3 regions of the Hydrogenophaga sp. L99 genome follow, and region 2 is predicted to be linked to each of the others. Evidence: predicted binding sites of a transcription regulator. Region 2 holds the regulator's gene; each other region holds the start of a gene.
The links. The regulator NrdR, encoded in region 2, represses ribonucleotide reductase genes. The targets are predictions, from matches to a motif close to CACNANATNTNGTG.
Positions count from the first base shown of each region.

Region 1 (3,485 bases), 1.7 Mb from region 2:
GAAAACCTGCTGCAGCGGGCCATGGCGCTCAGCAGCGGCGAGACCCTGGAGCCCAGCGATTTCGGCGACGCCGAACAGCGCGCAGCACACGCCGAGCCCGCGCCTGCCGCTATAGCCACGCCCACGGCGGCGCCAGACAGCCCCGCCGAGATCCCGCGCGACCTGCAAACCTACCTGGACGATCAGGAGCGCCAGGTGTTGCTCAAGGCCCTCAAAGAAGCCGACTTCAACCGCACCGCCGCCGCCGCCCGGCTGGGGCTCAACTTGCGGCAGATGCGCTACCGCATCCAGCGCCTGGGCATCGCCATGCCTTCAGACGCCGAACCCGACGACAGCGATGCCAGCTGACCGCACCGACCCGCCAGCGCCCTCGCAGTGGCAGGCCGGCTGGCTCCAGGCGGCCCGGGCCTGCCCTTCCCCCAACTTCGGGCCGCGCCCGCCGGGCGCCAGCATCGACCTGGTGGTGATCCATTCCATCAGCCTGCCTCCGGGGCAATATGGGGGACCCGAGGTGGAACAGCTGTTCACCAACCGGCTCGACTGGACGGCGCATCCTTACTTTGAACAGATTCGAGGCATGGAAGTGTCCGCGCATTTTTTCATTCGGCGCGACGGCGAGCTGGTGCAGTTTGTCGACGCCGATGCGCGGGCGTGGCACGCTGGCATCTCTTGCTGGCGGGGTCGCAACCAGTGCAACGACGACTCGATTGGCATTGAACTCGAAGGTCTGGAAGGCAAACGCTTCGAAGCCCCTCAATACGCCACCCTGGTGCAGTTGTGCGCGCGATTGGGCGAACGCTACCCCATCGCGCACATTGCGGGCCACGAACACATCGCGCCGGGCCGCAAACAAGACCCGGGCCCGGGGTTCGACTGGGCTGAACTGCAAACCCGGCTCGGCTGGTCGGCCGATTGTTTCCCCGAAGACACAATTTTTTCACGCCCGCGCAACGCTTGAAACCAGCCAGTTTTCGGGGCCATGGCCACGCCGCTTCGCTTGATTTGACGGGGGTTTCAGCCGCAAACCGGCCGGAAACCACCGCCGATGTTGACCAAAATAGAGCCGAGGCAGAGAACGCCAGCGTGTGTGCGGCGTGGCGCGGGGCCGGCCCATGGGCACACAGGGATGTCTTTTTTTACCAGACGAAAAGCGCAGCGTGCTTCGCCACGAAAATTCCCACAAACACTACCGGTAGTGGCTTGAACAGCCCCGACACACCAGATATAGTGTGCGCTGCGCTTTCGCAGTGACCGCGCATTTCTCACCGGCAAGACCCGCTGCGACGCGCCAACACCGCTGTTCGTGCGCCACGCGGCACCGTCTCAACCGATTTTGACCCCGGTCACTGCCCACCGAAGTCCGGCCGCCCACCTGCGCACCAGGTTGGACAAGCCCAACACAACAATCGAAAGAGGAACCATGCAGACTGCCCCATCCACCGCCCCCATGTTCACCGCAACCGCCCCGTCTGGCGCCGGTGCCGCCAGCGCTGTGTCCCTGGCCTCATCCAGCGCGGTTTTCGCCAACTACCAGATCATCCGACGCAACGGCGCGGTGGTGCCGTTTGAGCCCAGCAAAATCGCGGTGGCGTTGATGAAAGCCTTTCTGGCTGTGCACGGCACCCAGGGCGCTGCGTCTGCCAGCGTGCGCGAAACGGTGGACGGTCTGACGCAAAACGTGGTGCGTGCGCTGATGCGCTCGCGTCCGGGGGGCGGCACCTTCCACATTGAAGACGTGCAGGACCATGTGGAACTGGGCCTCATGCGCAGCGGCCACCACGAAGTCGCCCGCGCTTACGTGCTGTACCGCGAGCGCCGCACCCAGGAACGCGCCCACCAGGCAGAAGCGAGCCAGCCAGCCGAGGCCCTGCTGCACGTCACGGACGGCGGTCAACGCGTGCCGCTCGACCTGAACCGCCTGCAGCACCTGATCGAAGACGCCTGCAAGGGTCTGGGCAAAGACGTCAAGGCCGACCCCATCGTCGCCGAGACCAAACGCAACCTGTACGACGGCGTGCCCATCGAAGAGGTCTACAAAGCGTCCATCCTGGCGGCGCGCACCCTGATCGAGAAAGACCCGGACTACACCTACGCCACCGCGCGCCTGCTGCTGCACACCATTGTCAAGGAAGTGATTGGCGAAGAAGTGCCGTCCAGCGAAATGGGTGCGCGCTACGCCGACTACTTCCCCCAGTTCATCAAAAAGGGCGTTCAGAACGACCTGCTGGACGAACGCCTGCAACAGTTCGACCTGGCCCGCCTGGGCGCCGCGCTCAAGCCCGAGCGCGACCTGCAGTTTGATTACCTCGGCCTGCAGACGCTGTACGACCGCTACTTCCTGCACGTGCGCAAGAGCCGCATCGAGCTGCCGCAGGCTTTCTTCATGCGCGTGGCCATGGGCCTGTCGCTCAATGAGATTGACCGCGAAGCCCGCGCGATCGAGTTCTACGAAGTGCTGTCGTCGTTCGACTTCATGTCGTCCACGCCCACGCTGTTCAACAGCGGCACGCTGCGTTCGCAGCTCTCCAGCTGCTACCTGACCACCGTGCCCGACGACCTCGACGGCATCTACGAATCGATCAAGGAAAACGCGCTGCTGTCCAAGTTTGCCGGCGGCCTGGGCAACGACTGGACCCGTGTGCGTGCGCTGGGCAGCCACATCAAGGGCACCAACGGCGAATCACAAGGTGTGGTGCCGTTCCTGAAAGTGGTGAACGACACCGCCGTGGCGGTCAACCAGGGTGGCAAGCGCAAGGGCGCGGTCTGCACCTACCTGGAAACCTGGCACCTGGACATTGAAGAGTTCCTGGAGCTGCGCAAGAACACCGGCGACGACCGCCGCCGCACGCACGACATGAACACGGCCAACTGGATCCCCGACCTGTTTATGAAGCGCGTGATGGAAAAGGGCGACTGGACCCTGTTTTCACCGAACAACGTGCCCGACCTGCACGACCTGTTTGGTGCCGACTTTGAGCGCGCCTATGTCGCCTACGAAGCCAAGGCCGAGCGCGGCGAGATCAAGCCCAGCCGCAAGGTGCCTGCATCGGACCTGTGGCGCAAGATGCTCACCATGCTGTTTGAAACCGGCCACCCCTGGATCACGTTCAAGGACGCCTGCAACGTGCGCAGCCCGCAGCAGCACGCTGGCGTGGTGCACTCCAGCAACCTGTGCACCGAGATCACGCTCAACACCAGCGACACCGAAACCGCGGTGTGCAATCTGGGTTCGATCAACCTGCTGCAGCACCTGAAAGACGGCGGCATCGACCACGACAAGCTGCAGCGCACGATCAAGACCGCCATGCGCATGCTCGACAACGTGATCGACATCAACTACTACGCGGTGAAAAAGGCGCGTGACTCCAACATGCGCCACCGCCCAGTGGGCCTGGGCATCATGGGCTTCCAGGACGCGCTGTACGAGTTGCGCGTGCCCTATGCCTCGGGCGACGCGGTGAACTTTGCCGACCGCTCGATGGAAG
Region 1 covers NZ_CM178972.1:214,593-218,077, reverse strand. Annotated here, with positions in the region: gene AC4QBL_RS00940 (sigma-54-dependent transcriptional regulator) at 1-348, shown strand, start outside; gene ampD (1,6-anhydro-N-acetylmuramyl-L-alanine amidase AmpD) at 338-958, shown strand; gene AC4QBL_RS00930 (ribonucleoside-diphosphate reductase subunit alpha) at 1,421-3,485, shown strand, end outside.
Region 1: AC4QBL_RS00930 (ribonucleoside-diphosphate reductase subunit alpha) is a predicted target of NrdR. The motif match lies at 1,217-1,230, and genes of this name have one in related genera.

Region 2 (3,485 bases):
TTCAGGCTGCCGCGGATTGTGACCCATTGCACCCCCGGCACCTAAATGCTGACCGGCGCATCCCTTCACTGAGGGATGTTCCGCCAGCGGCCAGCGCGCGGGCAGGTCATGCGAATCGCATACTTGCACGTCCCTTCTGCAATACGCCGTTGTGTCAACAGGCGCTGGCCACAAATAGTGCGCAGGTGCTCCTGCTGGCTTTTATTTTCTGGCACTGGTTTTTGAGGAAGGGGGTCTCGTGTCCAGATAAAAACGCGCCATAGGGGAGAGAGATGAAGAGCTGCAAGTGCTCTGGATTCACTTTGGTTGAATCCATGGTGGTCATCGCCATACTGGCTGTCCTGGTGGCCGTGGCCATGCCTGGAATGGCCAGTTTCGGCCATGGCACCCGTCTCTCGGCGTACTCCAACAAATTTTTGGCGGCCTTGTTTTTCGCCAGAAGTGAGGCCATCAAGCGAAATTCCCGGGTGGCTATCTGCAAATCGTCGGATGGGGTGACGTGTGCTGCAGTCGGCAATTGGTCCCAAGGATGGATCGTATTCGCGGATCGAAACAACAATGTGCAACGCGATGCGGGTGAAGCGTTGTTGCTGATGGAGCCGGCCATGCCCGACAACTGGTCGATTTCAGGCAATACACCGGTGGCGAGGTTTGTTTCCTACTCCGGCGCCGGCTCGACTCATCTGGTGAGTGGCGCTTTTCAGGCGGGCACCATCTCCATCTGTCGCAAAACGGAAGTGGCGTCCGTGTCTTCAAGGATCATCATCAACAGTGTGGGGCGACCGAGGACGGTCAGGGTCACGGTGCCATCCTGCTCATGACGGCGGGGCGCCCCTGGACCCCGGTTGCCCGTGCCACCATCGCCTTCCGGTGGTTGAGCACCGTGCGGGTGCTTACTTTCTGACTTCGTCCACCAGCGCCCGAAAATCGTCGATGTCTTCGAAGCTTCGGTACACGCTTGCAAAGCGGATGTAAGCCACTTTGTCGAGCTTTTTCAGCTCGCGCATGACCATTTCGCCCAAGCGTGTGGCGGGCACTTCACGGGCGCCCAGGTTGAGCAGTTTTTCTTCGATGCGTTCGATGGCGGCGTCCACCTGCTCGGTGCTGACCGGGCGCTTGCGCAAGGCCAGGGAGAAGGAGGCGCGCAGTTTGGCCGGTACGTAGTCGACGCGCCGGCCGTCTTTTTTCACCACGGCCGGGAAGCTGACTTCGGGCCGTTCGTAGGTGGTGAAGCGTTTTTCGCAATGGCCGCATTGGCGACGGCGGCGGATGAAGTCCGCATCTTCCGAGATGCGGGTTTCCACCACCTGGGTTTCAAGATGGCCGCAAAACGGGCATTTCATCGGATGAATACCTTCGTTAGGCGGCCGTTCTTCACTTGTAGACCGGGAAGCGCGCGGTCAGCGCGTTCACTTTGGCGCGCACGGCGTCGATGTTGGCCGGGTCGCGTGGGTTGTCCAGCACGTCGGCAATCAGGTGGGCGGTCAGGCGCGCTTCCTCGTCCTTGAAGCCGCGCGTGGTCATGGCGGGTGTGCCAATGCGCACGCCGCTGGTCACCATGGGTTTTTCCGGGTCGTTCGGGATGGCATTTTTGTTGATGGTCATGTGGGCGCTGCCCAGCACGGCTTCAGCTTCTTTGCCGGTGATGCCTTTGGCGCGCAAGTCGACCAGCATGACGTGGCTTTCGGTGCGCCCACTCACGATGCGCAGGCCGCGCGATGTGAGGGTTTCGGCGACGATGCGTGCGTTTGTCAGCACTTGCTGCTGGTAGGCCTTGAATTCAGGCGCAAGGGCTTCCTTGAAGGCCACCGCCTTGGCGGCGATCACATGCATCAGCGGGCCACCTTGCAGGCCGGGGAAGATGGCGCTGTTGATCGCTTTTTCGTGCTGGGCCTTCATCAGGATGATGCCGCCGCGGGGTCCGCGCAGGCTCTTGTGGGTGGTGGAGGTGACCACGTCGGCAAACGGCACGGGGTTGGGGTACACGCCTGCCGCAATCAGCCCGGCGTAGTGGGCCATGTCGACCATAAAGATGGCGCCCACGTCTTTGGCCACCTTGGCGAAGCGTTCAAAATCGATGCGCAGGCTGTAGGCCGATGCGCCGGCGATGATGAGCTTGGGCTTGGACTCGTGGGCCTTGCGCTCCATCGCGTCGTAGTCGATGGCCTCAAAGGCGTCCAGACCGTAGCTGACCACGTTGAACCACTTGCCGCTCATGTTCAGTGGCATGCCGTGGGTGAGGTGGCCGCCTTCGGCCAGGCTCATGCCCATGATCGTGTCGCCGGGCTTCAGGAATGCCAGAAAAACCGCTTCGTTGGCCGAGGCGCCGCAATGCGGCTGCACGTTGGCAGCATCGGCACCAAAGATTTGCTTGACGCGGTCAATGGCCAGCTGTTCGGCGATGTCCACGTATTCGCAGCCGCCGTAGTAGCGCTTGCCAGGGTAGCCTTCGGCGTATTTGTTGGTGAGCTGGGTGCCTTGCGCGGCCATCACGGCGGGCGAGGCGTAGTTTTCACTCGCAATCAGCTCAATGTGGTGCTCTTGGCGGGCATTTTCCTGCTGGATCGCGGCAAACAGCTCGGGGTCGGTTTGTTCAATCAGAATGTTGCGGTCGTACATATTGGCAGTCCTAGTGACGTGGAACCCTGCGCGGTGGTGACAAAGACAGGGGCTGCCCAGGCGAACGGCTGATCGCCCGTGCGGTGTTTGGCCGTGGGGCGGTACGCTTCCCAGTGGTTGTCCCGGCCGCCAAAGTGTGATGGGGCAGGGGGGCCACGTCAGCGCTTCAAGCCCGTCTGAATTTCAGCAGAGCTTTGCGCCTATCGCCAGTTGCGTACTTGGGTAGTTTAGCCGAGCAACTGTATCCCGGCGCTGGGCTCGGGTAGCACTGGCCGGGGTTTTGGCGCGTGTGGCCAGCGGTGCGTCAGGACTTTGCGAGCGCCTCATCGGTCGGTGTGGTACCGATCGCTGGGGTGACTTCCGCTTCAAGCTCATCTTGTGGCGTGATGGGTTGAGCGGCGGGCTCCACCGGTGCGACCACAGGGATGGTCCGGGCCGGCGGCGTGTAGATTGGCATGGGCTTGCCCAGCGCCACGCTCTGAATGCGCAGGTGCTCGGCCATCACTTTGTTGATGTACCAGCTGCCGTCGGTGCTGACAGCGCCCACATAGAGGCGCAAGCCGCCCTCAACCGAACCTGCCCGTTTGATGCACTCTTGCAGCACCCGCACGCCAACCCGCAGATTCGACACGGGGTCGAACGCAGCCAGTTGGCCGCCGAAATCGTCGTATTTTTCGGTGTGTACGCGGGTCATGACCTGCATCAGACCTTGTGCGCCCACGGGGCTTTGGGCAAAGGGATTGAAGCGCGATTCAATGGCCATGACCGCGAGGATCAGGGTGGGATCGAGCCGGGCTTTTTGGCCGATTTCGAAGGCTTCAGCCACCAGCACGCTCAATGGCTCTGGGGCCACACGGTATTTGCGG
Region 2 covers NZ_CM178972.1:1,935,169-1,938,653, reverse strand. Annotated here, with positions in the region: gene AC4QBL_RS09225 (hypothetical protein) at 155-331, opposite strand; gene AC4QBL_RS09220 (GspH/FimT family pseudopilin) at 315-821, shown strand; gene nrdR (transcriptional regulator NrdR) at 894-1,343, opposite strand; gene glyA (serine hydroxymethyltransferase) at 1,375-2,619, opposite strand; gene AC4QBL_RS09205 (lytic transglycosylase domain-containing protein) at 2,924-3,485, opposite strand, start outside.

Region 3 (3,485 bases), 2.0 Mb from region 2:
CGTACTCGAACAGCGGCTGCGGATCGGCGTCCACCACGTCGTTGGCCGGCGTCACCGGCGAGAGGCGGATGCCGGTGCGTGCGCCGCCGATGGCGTCCGTGACGGCGGCCACCACTTCGAGCAGCAGGCGTGCGCGGTTGGTGATGCTGCCGCCGTAGTCGTCGGTGCGCTGGTTGCTGCCGGTTTTCAGGAACTGGTCGATCAGGTAGCCGTTGGCGGCGTGGATCTCCACCCCGTCGAAGCCGGCGGTGATGGCGTTCATCGCGGCGTGGCGGTAGTCCTGCACGATGCCGGGGATTTCTTCGGCGTCGAGCGCGCGCGGCTCGGAGGTGTCGACGAAGGTCGGCACGCCGTCCTTGATCAGCACGGTCTTGGTGTGGGCGCGGATGGCCGAGGGCGCAACCGGCTTCTGGAAGTGGGGCTGCAGGTCGGTGTGCGAGACGCGGCCCACATGCCAGAGCTGGGTGACGATTTTGCCGCCAGCGGCGTGCACCGCTTTCGTCACGCGCTTCCAGCCATCGAGCTGCTCGGTGCCATACAGGCCGGGCACGTCGGCGTAGCCCTGGCCTTGCTGGGTGATGGCGGTGGCTTCGGTGATCAGCAGGCCGGCACTGGCGCGCTGCGCATAGTACTCGGCCATCAGCGGCGTCGGGATGGCGTCGGGCGCGCGGTTGCGGGTGAGCGGCGCCATGACGATGCGGTTGGCGAGGTGCAGGCCGCCGGCTTGTAGGGGGTCGAAAAGGGTGGTCATGGTTCAACAGAAAATGGAAACGAAGGGTACAGCCTACGGCCAAACCGGCGCGCCTGCCAGCAACCGCTGGACAAGGCCCGGGCGCGGGACGGTTTTGTGGCCGCCGCGCTGCACGCCCTGTGCTTCAGGTCTGCCAACGGATGCGTGAAGGCTTTGCAAGAGGTTCGCCTTTCTGTTGGATCGGCTGCCGTCCCGGTCACGAGGTCACGGGTTGACGATCCGCGAAAAGCAGGGGCGGCTAACGAAGGTGCGGCGGTGTGCGCATCTGCTCGGGCGTGGTGAAGTAGGCTGAAGACGCGCCCATGCGCGCGCGTGCCCGCTCCAGTTCGTGGCGCGCCACGCTGCGCAGGTGGACTTCGTCGGGCCCGTCGAGCAGGTGCAGGGCGCGGCCCCAGGTCCAGAACTGCGCCAGCGGCGTGTCGGGCGAGAGGCCCATGGCACCGAAGATCTGCATCGCGCGGTCCACCACGCGGGTCTGCAGGCCCGCGGCCACCACCTTGATCGCGGCCACCTGCGCGCGCAAGGCCGCGGGCTCGGTGCGCTCCGGGTGGTCGAGCAGCCAGGCGCAGCGCAGCACCAGCAGGCGCGCCTGGTCGATCTCGATGCGCGACCGTGCGATCCACTCCTGGACGTTGGCGTAGTCCGCCAGGTATTTGCCGAAGGTCTGGCGCTCCAGCGCGCGTTCGGTGGCGAGTGCCAGCGCCAGCTCGCACTGGCCGATGGTGCGCATGCAGTGGTGCACGCGGCCCGGCCCCAGCCGAGCCTGCGCCATCGCAAAGCCTTCGCCCCAGCCGCCGAGCAGGTGGTCGGCCGGCACGCGCACTTGGCGGAACACGATCTCGCCATGCCCCTCGGGCGCGTGGTGGTGCACCACGCTGATGTTGCGCACCACGTCCACGCCCGGCGTGTCCAGCGGCACCAGCACCATGCTGTGCTGGTGGTGCCGGGTCTCGGCCGCGGCGCTGTGATCGGGCGCGTTGCGCGCCATCACGATCAACAGCCTGCAATGCGGGTGCGCCACGCCGGTGATGAACCACTTGCGGCCGTTGAGCACGAGGTCGTCGCCCTCGCGCCGCACCGTGGTCTGCAGGTTGGTCGGGTCCGACGAGGCCACGTCGGGTTCGGACATGGCGAAGGCGGATCGGACCGTTCCATGGAGCAGCGGCGTGAGCCACTGCGTGCGCTGCGCGGATGTGGCGAAGCGGTGCAGCAGCTCCATGTTGCCGGTGTCGGGCGCGCTGCAGTTGAACACCTCGGCCGCCCAGTGCAGTTGGCCCATGGCCTCGGCCAGCGGCGCGTAGTCGAGGTTGCCCAGCCGGGTGCCGGGCTCGTCTTCGCGCAGCCCGGGCAGGAACAGGTTCCACAGCCCTTCCTCGCGCGCCAGGGTCTTCAGGTCTTCGAGGAAGGGTGGCGGGTAGTCCCCCTGCTGCACCGCCTGGTGCCAGGCCGCGTTGTGCGGCAGCAGGTAGGTGTGCATGAAGGTCTCCAGCTGCTGCTGGAGCGCCTGCGCCCGGGGGCTGTGATCGAAGTCCATGCCGGGATTCTTCAGGCTCAGCGCGGTCCTGTCAGAACGCGCGTGACAGCCGCACCCGGTTGACGCAGATCAAGCCGGTGAAAGGCCTGAAACGGCGTTGGAAGCTGCGTCGACCTTGCGTCAAATCAAACTACCTATGGTGTCTGGCGGGTATCTTGAACACCATAGGTAGTGTTTTTGATCCAGGAGGCGAGAGCTATGAAAGATGCGATGGTGGTCAGTCTTCCAAGGGAGGTGATCAAGCGTTCGGGCCTGCGCGAGGCCTTCGATGCCGACAAGATCCGGTCCGCGCTGGCGCGGGCCGGCCAGGCCAGCGGCGAGTTCGACGGCGCCGAAGCCGCGCTGTTGTGTGCCCAGGTGGTCAAGGTGCTGATCCACCGCTTCAAGGGTGCGCCGCCCGGCATCGAGCCGATCCAGGACGTGGTCGAACAGACGCTGATCGCGGCCAACCACCTCCAGACCGCGCGCGCCTACATCGTCTACCGCGAGCAGCACGCCACGCTGCGCGCCGACCAGCAGACGCTGGTGGATGTGGAATCGTCGATCAACGAGTACCTCACGCGCGCCGACTGGCGCGTGAACGCCAACGCCAACCAGGGTTATTCGCTGGGCGGGCTGATCCTGAACGTGGCCGGCAAGGTCACGGCCAACTACTGGCTTTCGCACGTCTACACGCCCGAGATCGGGCAGGCGCACCGCGAGGGCGACCTCCACATCCACGACCTCGACATGCTCAGCGGCTACTGCGCGGGCTGGTCGTTGCGCACCCTGCTCAACGAAGGCCTCAACGGCGTGCCGGGCAAGGTGGAGTCGGGGCCGCCGAAACACATGTCCTCGGCCGTGGGGCAGATCGTGAACTTCCTGGGCACGCTGCAGAACGAGTGGGCCGGCGCGCAGGCCTTCTCGTCGTTCGACACCTACATGGCGCCCTATGTGCGCCAGGACGGCATGGATTACGCGGCCGTGCGCCAGTGCATCCAGGAGCTGATCTACAACCTCAACGTGCCCTCGCGCTGGGGCACGCAGACGCCCTTCACCAACCTCACCTTCGACTGGGTCTGCCCCGACGACCTGCGCGAGCAGGTGCCGGTGATCGCCGGGCAGGAAATGCCGTTCTGCTACGGCGATCTGCAGGCCGAGATGGACCTGATCAACCGCGCCTACATCGAGGTGATGACCGAGGGCGACGCCAAGGGGCGG
Region 3 covers NZ_CM178972.1:3,947,226-3,950,710, forward strand. Annotated here, with positions in the region: gene AC4QBL_RS18910 (alkene reductase) at 1-751, opposite strand, end outside; gene AC4QBL_RS18915 (acyl-CoA dehydrogenase family protein) at 990-2,285, opposite strand; gene AC4QBL_RS18920 (ribonucleoside triphosphate reductase) at 2,484-3,485, shown strand, end outside.
Region 3: AC4QBL_RS18920 (ribonucleoside triphosphate reductase) is a predicted target of NrdR. The motif match lies at 2,446-2,459, and genes of this name have one in related genera.